Regions from separate parts of the Xanthomonas sp. CFBP 8152 genome, predicted to be linked through region 2. Evidence: predicted binding sites of a transcription regulator. Region 2 holds the regulator's gene; each other region holds the start of a gene.
The links. Region 2 encodes FliA, which starts transcription of late flagellar genes. Its sites were predicted from a motif close to TAAAGTTTNNCNNNCNNNGGCCGATAA; they were not measured.
Positions count from the first base shown of each region.

Region 1: FHT09_RS04675 (STAS domain-containing protein) is a predicted target of FliA. The motif match lies at 1,915-1,941, and genes of this name have one in related genera.
Region 3: FHT09_RS11405 (GGDEF domain-containing protein) is a predicted target of FliA. The motif match lies at 2,945-2,971, and genes of this name have one in related genera.

Region 1 is NZ_JACHNO010000001.1:1,115,769-1,120,278, forward strand. Features, by position in the region: gene FHT09_RS04670 (chemotaxis protein CheA) at 1-1,455, opposite strand, end outside; gene FHT09_RS04675 (STAS domain-containing protein) at 1,472-1,801, opposite strand; gene mfd (transcription-repair coupling factor) at 2,300-4,510, opposite strand, start outside.
Region 2 is NZ_JACHNO010000005.1:166,514-171,023, forward strand. Features, by position in the region: gene flhF (flagellar biosynthesis protein FlhF) at 1-1,170, shown strand, start outside; gene FHT09_RS17900 (MinD/ParA family protein) at 1,157-2,041, shown strand; gene FHT09_RS17905 (RNA polymerase sigma factor FliA) at 2,038-2,802, shown strand; gene cheY (chemotaxis response regulator CheY) at 2,825-3,217, shown strand; gene FHT09_RS17915 (protein phosphatase CheZ) at 3,217-3,843, shown strand; gene FHT09_RS17920 (chemotaxis protein CheA) at 3,846-4,510, shown strand, end outside.
Region 3 is NZ_JACHNO010000002.1:878,629-883,138, reverse strand. Features, by position in the region: gene FHT09_RS11410 (DUF808 domain-containing protein) at 177-1,118, shown strand; gene FHT09_RS11405 (GGDEF domain-containing protein) at 1,279-2,907, opposite strand; gene glgA (glycogen synthase GlgA) at 3,392-4,510, shown strand, end outside.

The DNA.
Region 1 (4,510 bases), on a different contig from region 2:
GGTGGAAAACCCCGGCTCGAAGATCATCGCGAACACCTCGCGGTCGCTGAGCTGGCGGCCCGGCTCGATCAGGCCGCGTTCCAGCGCCTTGGCCAGGATGCGGTCGCGGTTCAGGCCGCCGCCGTCGTCGGTGATCTGGATGACGATGCTGCCGGAGTCGTGATATGCGTTGAGGCCCACCGTGCCGCGTGCGGGCTTGCCGCGCGCCACGCGCACCTCCGCCGGCTCGATGCCGTGGTCCATCGCGTTGCGCACCAGATGGGTGAGCGGGTCGCCGATCTTCTCCACCACCGACTTGTCCAGCTCGGTGTCTTCGCCGGCCACCACCAGCGCGATGTCCTTGCCGAGTTCACGTGCCACATCGTGCACCACGCGCTGGAAGCGGCTGAAGGTGCCACCGATCTTGACCATGCGCAGTTGCAGGGCGCTTTCGCGCACCTCTTCCACCAGGCCGGCCAGGATCGAGGCCGACTCCAGCAACTGCGTGTCGCCGGTGCGTTGTGCGTTGGCATTGGTGCCGGCCACGGCGATGATGAGTTCGCCGACCAGGTCGATCATGCGATCGAGCTTGTCGGCATCGACGCGGATCGAGCGCGCGTCGGTGTTGCGTGCGCCGGTGTCCTGCGCCGCACGCACCGGCGCTGTGGCCGGGGCGGCAGCCAGCAAGCCGACGATCGGCGCTGCGGCAGCCACGGCCGGCTCGCTTGCAAGCACGGCGGTGGCGTTTGACGGCGCCGGCACCGAGATGATTTCCAGATCGCAGTCTTCGCGTACGAACTCGAACACGTCCTCGATGGCGGCACGGTCGGCATCGCTGCGTAGCAGGATCTGGAAACCGAGATAATTGGCTTCCGGATCGAGTGCCTCAAAGCTCGGCAGCTGGCTGACGTCGGTGCTGATCGACTCGACCGAACCCAGCCCACGCAGATTGCGAATCAGCTTGAGCGGCGAGTTGCCGTAGCGCAGCGCGTCGGCGAACAGTTTCAGCGTGATGCGCCAGTAACCGCTCTGTTTTTCCGGAATGCTGTGCTGGAGGGCCGTGGCAGTGACACCGCATGCGCTGACCTGCAGGTAGGTCTGCAATTGTGCCAGCAGGGGCTCGGCCTCTGCAGCCAATGCGGCGGCATCGGCGTGACCGGGGTCGGCCGCAGTTTCCACCAGCGCATGGATGTGGTCGCAGCACACCAGCAGCAGCGCGATCAGTTCCGAGCTCAGCGTCAGCGCGTCATCGCGCACCAGGTCCAGCACGCTTTCCACCACATGGGTGAAGCCGACCAGTTGCGGCAGATCGAACAGTCCGCCCGAGCCCTTAATGGTGTGCGCCGCACGGAAGATCGCATTGACCGCGTCCGGCGAGGATTCGCCACGCTCGGCTTCGAGCAGATGACGTTCCATGTCTTCGAGCAGATCCCGGCTCTCGGCCAGGAAGGTCTGCATCAGCTGATTCATGTCCATGCGCGTTGCCAGTCCGTTAGTGAATGCGTTCGCCGATACCTGCAACCGCATGCGGGTACAGCGCTTCGAGCAGGCCGAGCAGTTCGATCACATCGACCACCGCGCGGCTGGAATCGGTCAGCGAAAACGGCCGTCCGTCGGCCTGGATCGCCTGCTTGGTCGCCAGCAGCAGCTGCAGACCGGTGGTATCGATCTCGCTGACGGCCCCCAGGTCCAGATGCAATCCACCCGGATGCAGCAATGCCGGCTGCAGCAGCGGCTTGAGTTCTGCAGCGCGACGGATGGTCATCTCGCCTTCGAGGGCGAGCGTCAGCGGCGCGGGTAGATCGGACAGGAGCGTGTTCATTGATGCCTCAACGATGCGATGGCGCACGGGTGCGTGCCTGGACGCGGAAGACGGTCGCTCCGGCGTGGGCTCGCGGGCATCTCTGCACACGGGGATCACGCCGGTCCATGCAGGTATCGGCGCGCGGCAGGAATATTGAGGCCAAATTCACTGCGGTGACGGATTTGCGAAACCCATCACTTCCCGGACATTAACTGCTCAGCTTTGTCGCAAGCAGACTCAGGAACCAATGTCCTGGACAGCCCCGCAGGACAGCCAGCCGGATGGTGGCCTGCTTTTCCTGCGTGCGGCCTGGATGGGTGCGCCGCCGCTGCCGGGAATGCACACGAAACAGGCAGCAGCGGTCACGCACCGGCATCGCAAGGTGCTGCGCGTAGTGAAATGCCGCACTGGACCGGGTTCACTCCGCCCCGCAATTGCAAGGCGATCGACCCGTCCTTGCGTCTTCCATGACCGAGAGCGGTGCGCAAAGCAGGCGCCACCGCCCCGGGAGCTTCGTTATCTCGGCGCCAGCATCGTCAGCAGGCCGCGTGCGGCGTTGAAACGGTCGGCGCCTTCCGGCAGCGGCAGCTTGATGCGCAGCTTGTCCGGGCCGTCCATGGTGTAGATCTTGGGCTGCTTCTGGATCAGCTGGATCACCGCGACCGGGTCGATCGCCGGTTTTGCCTCGAAGACCAGCCGGCCGCCATTCTCGCCCAGGTCCAGCTTGCGCACACCCAGCGCATTGGCCTGCAGCTTGAGCTCGGCAATCGCAAACAGGTGCTTGACCGGGTCCGGCAGCAGGCCGAAGCGGTCGATCATCTCCACCTGCAATTCGCGCAGCGCATCGGCATCGCGTGCGCTGGAGATGCGCTTGTACAGCGTCAGGCGCGTATGCACATCGGGCAGATAGTCCTCGGGAATCAGCGAGGCCACGTGCAGCTCGACCTCGGCGCCACGAACCTCCTCGCCGGCATCCAGGTCCGGCAGCTTGCCCTGGCGGATGCTGCGCACCGCGCGTTCCAGCAACTCGGTATAGAGGCTGAAACCGACCTCGGCCATCTGCCCGCTCTGGTCTTCGCCCAGCAGCTCGCCGGCACCACGGATTTCCAGATCGTGCGTGGCCAGGGTGAAGCCGGCGCCGAGCTCGTCCATGGAGGCGATCGCTTCCAGGCGCTTCTCCGCATCGGAGGTCATCGAGCGACGATCCGGCACCACCAGGTACGCATAGGCGCGGTGATGCGAGCGGCCGACGCGGCCGCGCAGCTGGTGCAACTGGGCCAGGCCGAAGCGGTCGGCGCGGTTGATGATGATGGTGTTGGCATTGGGGATGTCGATGCCCGACTCGATGATCGTGGTCGACAGCAACACGTTGAAGCGCTGCTTCTGGAAATCCAGCATCACCCGTTCCAGCTCGCGCTCGGGCATCTGCCCGTGGGCGATGCCGATGCGCGCTTCCGGCACCAGTTCGGACAACTCGCGTTGCATGCGCACGATGCTTTCCACATCGTTGTGCAGGAAGTACAGCTGCCCGCCGCGACTGAGCTCGCGCTGGAAGGCCTCGCGCAGCAGCGTGTTGTCCCAGGCGGTGATGAAGGTCTGCACCGCCAGCCGGTTCGGCGGCGGGGTGGCGATGATCGACAGGTCGCGCAGGCCGGCCATGGCCATGTTGAGCGTGCGCGGGATCGGCGTGGCGGTGAGCGTGAGCAGATGCACGTTGGCGCGCATCGCCTTGAGCGCCTCCTTCTGCCGTACACCGAAGCGCTGCTCTTCGTCGACCACGACCAGGCCCAGGTCCCTGAACTTGACGTCCGGCTGCAGCAGCCGGTGCGTGCCGATGATCACGTCGATCTCGCCGCTGGCGACCTTCTCCAGCTCGGCCTTGATTTCCTTGGTGCTCTTGAAGCGCGACAGCACTTCCACCTTCATCGGGTAATCGGCGAAGCGGTCGCGGAAATTGCGGTAATGCTGCTCGGCCAGCAGCGTGGTCGGCACCAGCACGGCGACCTGCTTACCGGCGCTTGCCGCGGCAAATGCGGCACGCACGGCCACTTCGGTCTTGCCGAAGCCGACGTCGCCGCAGACCACGCGGTCCATCGGCTGGCTGCTGCCTAGATCGCGCAGCGTCGCATCGATGGCCGCCAGCTGGTCGGCGGTTTCCTCGAATGGAAAACCGGCCGCGAACGGCTCGTACATCGCTCGGTCCACCTGCAAGGCCAGACCGGCACGCGCACGTCGGCGGGCCTGGATTTCCAGCAATTCGGCCGCCACGTCGCGGACCTTTTCGGCCGCCTTGCGCTTGGCCTTGGTCCATTGCTCGCCGCCGAGCGAATGCAGCGGCGCGGTCTCGGCCGAGGCGCCGGAATAACGGCTGATCAGATGCAGCTGCGCCACCGGCACATACAACCGGTCGCCCTTGGCGTATTCGATTTCCAGGAACTCGCCGGGCATGCCGCCGGCATCGAGCACGATCAGCCCGCGGTAGCGGCCGACACCGTGATCCTCGTGCACGATCGGCGCGCCTTCGGACAGTTCGCCCAGATCGCGGATGATCGCTTCCGGCTCGCGTCCGACCCGGCGGCTGCGGCGTGGCTGGTTGGCGCGCTCGGGAAACAGCTGGCGCTCGGTCAGTACCGCAATCTGCGGGGCGTCCAGCGCAAAGCCGTCTTCCAGCGGCGCCACGGTGATGCCGAAGCGCAGCCCGGGCGCAGCCAGGAAGGCGGGCAGGTC
Region 2 (4,510 bases):
TTCGCCGACTTCCTGACCACCGCCCCGGTACCACGCGCTGCCGTGCAGGCCGCGCCGGTGCAGGCGCCGACCCCGATCATGGCCGCCGCCGCTGCCCCTGCGCTGGCCGGCTACGACCAGGACGAGGACGCGCTGGCCGACGAGGCCGACTTCGACCTGGACGCGCTGCCGCAGATCCTGCCGCCGGCCGCGTTGCCGCCGCTGGTGGTCGCCCCGCCGGCCCTGGCCGCGGTGCCGGTCGCCGCCGCCCCGGCGCCGCAGAACGATGAAGAACTCAAGCAGCTGCGCGGCGAGCTGGCGCTGATGCGGCAGATGATCGAGCGCGAAATGAACCGCCTCACCGACGAGCGCCTGCGTGGCTCACCGGTGCGTGCGCAGGCCCTGGAACTGATGGACGACTACGGCTTCGACGCCGGCCTGATCCGCGACGTGGCACTGCAGATCCCGGCCGATACCGAATTGCACCGCGGCCGCGGGCTGATGCTGGGGCTGCTGTCCAAGCGCCTGCCGGTGGCCCCGGTCGACCCGCTGGAACGCGGCGGCGTGATCGCCCTGGTCGGCCCGACCGGCGCCGGCAAGACCACCACCATCGCCAAGCTCGCCCAGCGCTTCGCCGCCCAGCACGCCCCGCGCGACGTGGCCCTGGTCACCACCGACACCCAGCGCGTCGGCGGCCGCGAGCAGCTGCACAGCTACGGCCGTCAGCTCGGCATCGCCGTGCACGAGGCCGACAGCGCCGGGAGCCTGCTGGAACTGCTCGAGCGCCTGCGCGACTACAAGCTGGTGCTGATCGACACCGCCGGCATGGGCCAGCGCGACCGCGCCCTGGCCGCGCAGCTGAACTGGCTGCGCGCCGCGCACCAGGTCACCTCGCTGCTGGTGTTGCCTGCCAACGCGCACTTTTCCGACCTCGACGAGGTCGTGCGCCGCTTCGCCCACGCCAAGCCCCAGGGCGTGGTGCTGACCAAACTTGACGAGACCGGCCGCTTCGGTAGTGCGCTGTCGGTCGTCGTCGATCACCAAATGCCCATCACCTGGGTGACTGACGGACAGCGGGTCCCCGACGACCTGCACCGCGCCAATGCCGCCAGTCTCGTTCTTCGCCTTGAAGATTTGCGGCGCGCTGCCGATAAGCCCTGTACTCCGGAGCACAACCATGCAGTCGCGTGAATACGCCAAGCTGACCAACGCCTTCCCCCTGTCGGCGACCCGTCCCGAGCCCCTGGGCCCGGTGCGCACCATCGCCGTGACCGGCGGCAAGGGCGGCGTGGGGAAAACCAACATCTCCGCCAACCTTGCCGTGGCCTTGGCCGACATGGGCAAGCGCACCCTGCTGCTGGATGCCGACCTGGGCCTGGCCAACCTGGACGTGGTGCTGGGCCTGTCGCCCAAGTACACCCTGGCCGACCTGATCGCCGGCCGCTGCACGCTGGATGAAGTGATCATCGAAGGCCCCGGCGGCGTGCTGGTGGTCCCGGCCGCTTCCGGTCGCCGCCATATGGCCGAACTGGCCCCCGCCCAGCACATCGGCCTGGTCAACGTGTTCTCCGAACTGGAACGCGACCTGGACGTGATGGTCATCGACACCGCCGCCGGCATCACCGACAGCGTGCTGACCTTCTGCCAGGCCGCGCAGGACACCGTGGTGGTGGTCTGCGACGAACCGGCCTCCATCACCGACGCCTACGCGCTGATCAAGGTGCTCTCGCGCGAGCGTGGCGTGGACCGCCTGCAGATCATCGCCAACATGGTGCGCGACCCCAACGAAGGCCGCCTGCTGTACGACAAGCTGTCGCGGGTGTGCGAAAAGTTCCTCGGCGACGTGTCGCTGAACTACCTCGGCCACGTGCCGCAGGACGATTGGTTGCGTCTGTCGGTGCAGCGCCAGCAACCGGTCATCAAGGCCTACCCCGCCAGTCCGTCGGCGCAGGCCATCGCAGAAATCGCTCGCCGTACCTCGCGCTGGCAGGCCCCCACGGTGCCGCGCGGCAATGTCGAGTTCTTCGTCGAACGCATCATCCAACGGGGAGTGGCCGCATGAGCACCGCCACCGCAACAGCCAGCGCGCAGTACCGCGCCGTGCAGCGCAACAACGCCAACGATATCGTCACCCAACACGCCGACCTGGTGCGCCGCATCGCCCACCATCTGGCCGCGCGCCTGCCGGCGAGCGTGGAAGTGGACGATCTGATCCAGGCCGGCATGATCGGCCTGATCGAAGCCTCGCGCAGTTACGACTCAGAGCAGGGCGCCTCGTTCGAGACCTATGCCTCGATCCGCATCCGTGGCTCGATGATCGACGAGATCCGCCGGGGCGACTGGGTACCGCGGTCGGTGCACCGTCGCGCACGCGACGCTGCCGCTGCCGTCCGCAAGATCGAACAGCACACCGGCCGCGCCGCCGCTGCCACCGAAGTGGCCGCCGCGATGGAAATACCGCTGCCCGATTACCTGCGTCTGATGGAAGATGCCGCCCGCGGCCAGGTGCTGAGCCTGGAGTCGCGGATCGAGGATCATGGCGAGCTGGACACCACCGCCAAGGGTGGCCCCAATCCGCAGCAGATGATGGAGCGTGGCGAATTCGGCCGCGAGCTGGGCAAGGCGATCGGCCAGTTGCCCGAGCGCGAGCAGCTGGTGCTGTCGCTCTACTACGAACAGGAATTGAACCTGAAAGAAATCGGCGCCGTGCTCGGTGTCAGCGAATCGCGCGTCTGCCAGATCCATGGCCAGGCGGTGGTACGTCTGCGCGGCCGCCTCAAGGTCTTCGAACTGGCCGACGCCGGTGTCGAAATTGACGAATAATTTTTCGTGTTAGGAGCTTGATGTGAACAAGAACATGCGGATTTTGATCGTGGACGACTTCTCGACGATGCGACGCATCGTCAAGAATCTGTTGGGCGATCTTGGCTTCACCAATACCGCAGAGGCCGAAGACGGCAACAGCGCGTTGGCTGCGTTGCGGTCCGGCCCGTTCGATTTCGTGGTCACCGACTGGAACATGCCTGGCATGACCGGCATCGACCTGCTGCGCAACATCCGCGCCGACGCCAAGCTCAAGCACCTGCCGGTGATGATGGTGACTGCCGAAGCCAAGCGCGAGCAGATCATCGAAGCGGCCCAGTGCGGCGTGAACGGCTACATCATCAAGCCGTTCACCGCGCAGACGCTGGAAGAGAAACTGGGCAAGGTATTCGAACGTCTGGCGGCGACCGCCTGATGAACGTCACCGTGGACACCAATGCCGAACGCGCCGCGTTGATCGACCGCCTGCAGGGCGCGCTCGATGCACTGGAAAGCGGTGACGAAGCTGCGTGGAAGCGCGAGGTCGACCACCTCGCCGCCCTGCGCACGCGCCCGATGATGCAGGGCCTGAGCCGGCTCGCGCGCGAACTCGGTCAGGCGCTGGGCGAGTTGCCCACCGTGCCCGAAGAGGCCGGCGAGCTGGACGATGCCTGCTCGCGCCTGGACCACGTGGTGGAAATGACCGAGAAGGCCAGCCATCGCACGCTGGATCTGGTCGAGGAATGCCGTGAGCTGGCCAACCAGCTACGCGACGGCGGTCTGAATCAGGACCAGGGCGCGCTGATGGACAAGATGCGCCACAACCTGACCGAGCTGTCGCTGGCGCAGAGCTACCAGGACCTGAGTGGGCAGATCATCCGGCGCGTGGCCGGCATCGTCCGGCGCGTGCACGAGGGTTTCGGTGCGCTCGGCCTGCCGCCGAAGAATCCAGAGCCGAAGAAAGACGACGGCGGTCTTGCCGGTCCTGCAGTCAAGGGCCTGGACCGTCACGCGGTGTCGCAGGACGACGCCGATGACCTGCTGTCCGGATTGGGGCTGTAACCATGAGTGCTGTTCCAGACGATATTGCTGCCGATTTCATCGTCGAGGCCCAGGAAATCCTGGATCGCCTCGGCGAACAGCTGGTGTCGCTGGAGCAGGCACCGGACGAAGCCGATCAGCTCAATGCGGTATTCCGCGGCTTTCACACGCTCAAGGGCGGCGCCGGCTTTCTGGCGATCAAGCCCATGGTCGAGCTCTGCCACGCCGCCGAGGAAACCCTGGGCATGGCGCGCTCCGGCCAGGCAGTGTTGCAGGCGCATCACTTCGATGCCGCGCAGCAGTCGCTGGATTACCTGCAGGCCATGCTGGATGCAATGGGCTCGGGCGAAGCCGTGCCGCATGCACCGGCCTCGCTGATTGCGCAGTTCGATGCCAAGAGCGGCCCGCCGGCGGTCAAGGCCGCGCCCAAGGCCGCCGCCGCAGCGCCCGCACCCGACGACGCACATGGCGCCGCTGCGCCCGGCGCCAAGGCCGCGCCCAAGGCGGCGGCCAAGGGAGCCGACGCCGAGCAGACCGTGCGCGTGGACACCAAGCGCCTGGATGCCATCGTCAACCTGATCGGCGAACTGGTGCTGTCGCGCAATCGCCTCAAGACCCTGCGCACCCGCCTGCGCGACGAGGAACTCGACCGCGCGGTCAGCACGCTGGACATCGCCACCGCACGCCT
Region 3 (4,510 bases), on a different contig from region 2:
ATGTGGCCATGGCGCAGGGGTGTGCGGCGCGAGGTCAGCGGGCATGGCCGGTGCGTGCGGCCGGCGGGCGTCGGCATCACGCCTCGCCGGTCGGCAATGGCCTGCAACGGTCTGCCATTACTCCATACGGGTGCAGGATCGGCGAGAATCCACTGCCACCCACGAAGGATCTCCGCATGGCCGGTGCCAGCCTGTTCACCCTGCTCGACGACATCGCCACGCTGCTGGACGACGTTTCCATCCTGACCAAGGTCGCGGCCAAGAAGACCGCCGGCGTCCTTGGCGACGACCTGGCGCTCAACGCGCAGCAGGTCACCGGCGTCACCGCCGACCGCGAGCTGCCGGTGGTGTGGGCAGTGGCCAAGGGCTCGCTGATGAACAAGGTGATCCTGGTGCCGGCGGCGCTGGCGATCAGCGCCCTGGAGGCCTGGCTGCGCGGGCGCGGCTACAACATCCCGCTGGTGATGCCGCTGATGATGATCGGCGGTGCCTATCTGTGCTTCGAGGGCGTGGAGAAGCTGGCGCACAAGTTCCTGCACGACGAGGAAGACGAAGCGCAGCGGCATGCCGAGCGCACCCGCGCGTTGGCCGACCAGAATGTAGACGTGGTGGCGCTGGAAAAGGACAAGGTCAAGGGCGCCATCCGCACCGATTTCATCCTGTCGGCGGAGATCATCGTGCTGTCGCTGGGCGTGGTGGCCGGGGTCTCGTTCGGGCAGCAGGTCGCGGTGCTGGTGGCGATCGCGCTGGCGATGACCATCGGCGTGTACGGCCTGGTCGCGGCCATCGTCAAGCTGGACGACCTGGGCCTGTACCTGACCAAGAAGGGCGCAGCGCTGGCTGCGCTGGGTCGCGGCATCCTGGTGGCCGCCCCGTGGCTGATGAAGTTCCTGTCGGTGGCCGGCACGCTGGCGATGTTCCTGGTCGGCGGCGGCATCCTGGTGCACAACATCCCGGCGCTGCATCACATCGTGCAGGACCTTGCCAAGTCGGCCGGCAGCCTGGGCTGGTTGGTCGATGCACTGGGCAACATGCTGGTCGGCGTGATTGCCGGTGCGATCGTGCTGGGCGCGGTGATGCTGTTCCAGAAGCTGCGCGGGAAGCCGGCGGCGCACTGACGCCGTACTGCGGCGGGCCGGGAGAGCACCTGGCTGCCGCACTGCAGCGGCTGGTCGTGATCGGGGCCCGGCAAAGCAATCGAAGAACCTCCGGCGCATCTGGGTTGTGCGCCGGGTGCCTGGTCCGACCGATCGACGCTGCAGACCGGGGTCTGCGGGGCTAATCCGCGCTGATCACCCGATTCTTGCCGGCAGCCTTGGCCTCGTACATGGCGCGGTCGGCACGGCGGATCACATCGTCCTGGGCTTCGTCGAGATGGCGCAGCGCCACGCCGCCGCTGAAGCTGACAAACACGCGCACGTCGTCGTGCAGCAACGAGCGTTGGGCCAGGGCGCGCTGCAGGCGGATCACCGCCGCGCTGGCTTCGAAGATGGTGGAGTCCGGCAACAGCAGCACGAACTCCTCGCCGCCGAAGCGGGCGATGGCATCGGTGGTGCGCAGCACCGACCTGGCCACGTCCACGGTGTGGCGCAGCGCGGCGTCGCCGCCGGCGTGGCCGTGGGTCTCGTTGAGACGGCGGAAGTCGTCCAGATCCAGCATCGCCACGCACAGCGGTTGCCCGCCGCGCTGGGTGCGTGCGGCCTCGCGCTGGAACAGCTCTTCGAAGCCGCGCCGGTTCAACGCGCCGGTCAGCTGGTCTTCGCGTACCAGGCCGGCCACGTCCTTGAGCTCCTGTTCGAGCAAGGCGATGCGCTGCTCGGAGTCTTCGACCTGGCGACGTGCGGCCAGCAGCTCGTCGCGCGCGGCCAGCGCCTGCGCCTGCACGCCGGCAGTGTCCTGCAACACGTCCTGCAGGAGCCGGTTGAGGTCGGGAATGCTGCGGGCATCGCCGATCGCCTGCGAATAGCCGGCAACGCGGTCGTGGTATTCGCCGGTACTGGTGGCCATGCCGTCGAGCCGCTCGACGAAGGACACCATCATCTCGCGCATCGCGGTCTTGGAGTCGGCAATGCCCTGCTTGAGCAGACCCTGTTTATAGATGACCTCGCGCAAGGTGCCGCGCGCCTGCTCGATCGAGCCGACGTCCAACGGCCCGGAGATCAGCTGGCGGACCACCGAGATCTGGCCCTGCAGCCAGCTACGATCGTCGAGCAGTTCGCCAACGTTCTCCAGCAACAGGTCGAACAAGCCGAGCAGGAGATTCTGCTGCTCGCTGGCATCTTCGGCACGTAGGCCGATCTGATGACTCAGTTCGCGCAAGCGTTGTTCCAGGGTGATCAGCTCATGGCCGGGACGCCAATGGCGCAGTGCCGAGGCCAGGGTCTGTGCTTCTTCGGCCAATTCCGGGCTGCGTTGCAGCAGCGTGGCCAATGCATTGCCCAGCGCGTGACGCAGCAGGTCGCGCAGTTGTTCGGCTTCGGTGCGTCCTTCGGCCAGCGAATCGCCGGTATCGATGGTGCGGATGTACTTGTCGATCAATTGCCGCAAGGCGCGACCGTAGCCTGGCCAGTCGCCGGCCGCATAGGCCGCGCTCAGGCGCACACCCATGTCGCCGAGCTCGCCGTGCAGGCTGGTGATGCCCTCTGCAAAGGCCAGCAGCAAGGCCTCCGGATGCGCGGCATGCGAGAACAGGCGCATCAGCAAGGCGGTGGCGGCGGCCGGGTCGTGCGCGCCGGATTTGTTCTTGGCCGGCACCAGCTGATGCGCGGCCAAGCCGTGCCCGCTGCGCTCGCTGCCGATCACGCTGGGCAGGGCGGCGGCCGGGCGTGCGCTGTCCGCGCCGCCCCAGGGCAACAGGCGGCGCAGCCCGCCACGTGGGCGGCTTGGAAGTTCAGGCTGGTCTGCCATGCGCCGGGATCTCGGAAAGTCTTGATGCTCTCGCTGGTTATCGGCGCGCAGGCGTTGTGCTTAAGCGGTCTGGACAGGTCTGGGCTGGTCCGGCATGCCCGCCGATGCCAGGGAGTGGGCGATGCGCAACCTGCGTGCATGCCTGAACAAGTCAGGCGGGTGATGGCGGGCGCCACCGTCATCGCCCGCTTTCGGTGCGTTTCAACGATCGCGCACCACGGCAGGGATGTCATCGCACTGCAATGCGCCGCTTATGCCAGTGGGCATGCATAACCATGCGCATGGGCATGTCGGTGTCGCGGAAAAGTCAGCACGTATTCACGCATATTTTATTTGCCCGGGGTGTAGATTCGTCCCAAGGACAACGTGGAGTACGCGCGTTGGCCCCGCTCCTCATTCGTAGCAGGTCGTCTGGCTGAATCGGCAGATGATGGTTGTCGCTTCGCTGTTTTCCGTCTCCACCCACTTTACGACGGACGTTTAGATGGTTGCCATGATGCCGCTTCACGCCACTACTGCACGCTTCGAGCGCAGCACGATGCTCCCCACTCTCAAGAAGAGCGGGCGACCGCGTGATGCACGCGGTCGCTTCATTCGCCATCACGAGCGCCTGCCGGTGTCGCCGGCCGATACCCGCGGTGCCTTGTTTGTGGTGTCGGAGATGGCGGACTTCATCAAGGCTGGCGGTCTGGGCGATGTGGCTGCGGCGCTGCCACGCGCGCTGCGCCATCGCTACGACGTCCGGGTGCTGATCCCTGGCTACCGTGCGGTGCTGGCGCGTGCGGGCAAGGTGGAGATCGTCGGACGGGTACTGGCGCACGCCGCATTGCCGGCCTGCGACATCGGTCGCATCGTGCAATCGGACGGCCTGCCGATCTACATCCTGCTGTCCAAGGAGCTGTTCGAACGCGATGGCTCGCCGTACGTGAGCACCAGCGGCTCGGAGTTCGAAGACAACGCGATCCGCTTTGCCACCTTGTCGCATGCTGCCGCGCAGATCGCCGCCGGCCATGCCGGGCTGGGCTGGAAGCCGCGCCTGCTGCACCTCAACGACTGGCCGTGCGCGCTGGCTGCTGCCTATGTGCGCTGGTCCGGCGGCACCACGCCGTGCCTGTTGACCATCCATAACCTGGCCTACCAGGGCCTGGTGCCGTATTCGATGGCCGCTGCGCTGGGCATTCCGGCCGAGCATGTGGCCGAGCTGGAGTTCTACGGGCAGATGTCGTTCCTGCGCGGCGGCATCGTGCATGCCGACCACGTCAACACGGTCAGCGTCAGCTATGCCCAGCAGATCACCGGCCCGGCGCAGGGCTGTGGCCTGGACCGCCTGCTGGCCGGCCGCGCCGCCAAGGGTGCGCTGACCGGCATCGTCAACGGCATCGACGCCAGCTGGGACCCGCGCACCGACGAATATCTGGATACGCATTTCAGCGTGAATCAGTGGCAGGGCCGTCAGGCCAACGCTGCGCAGGTGCGCAAGGCCTTCGGGTTGCGCGAGAGCACCGGCCCGCTGTTTGCGGTGGTATCGCGGCTGGTGCACCAGAAGGGCCTGGACCTGATTTGCGAGGTCGCTCCGCAGATCGTGGCGGCCGGCGGCCAGATC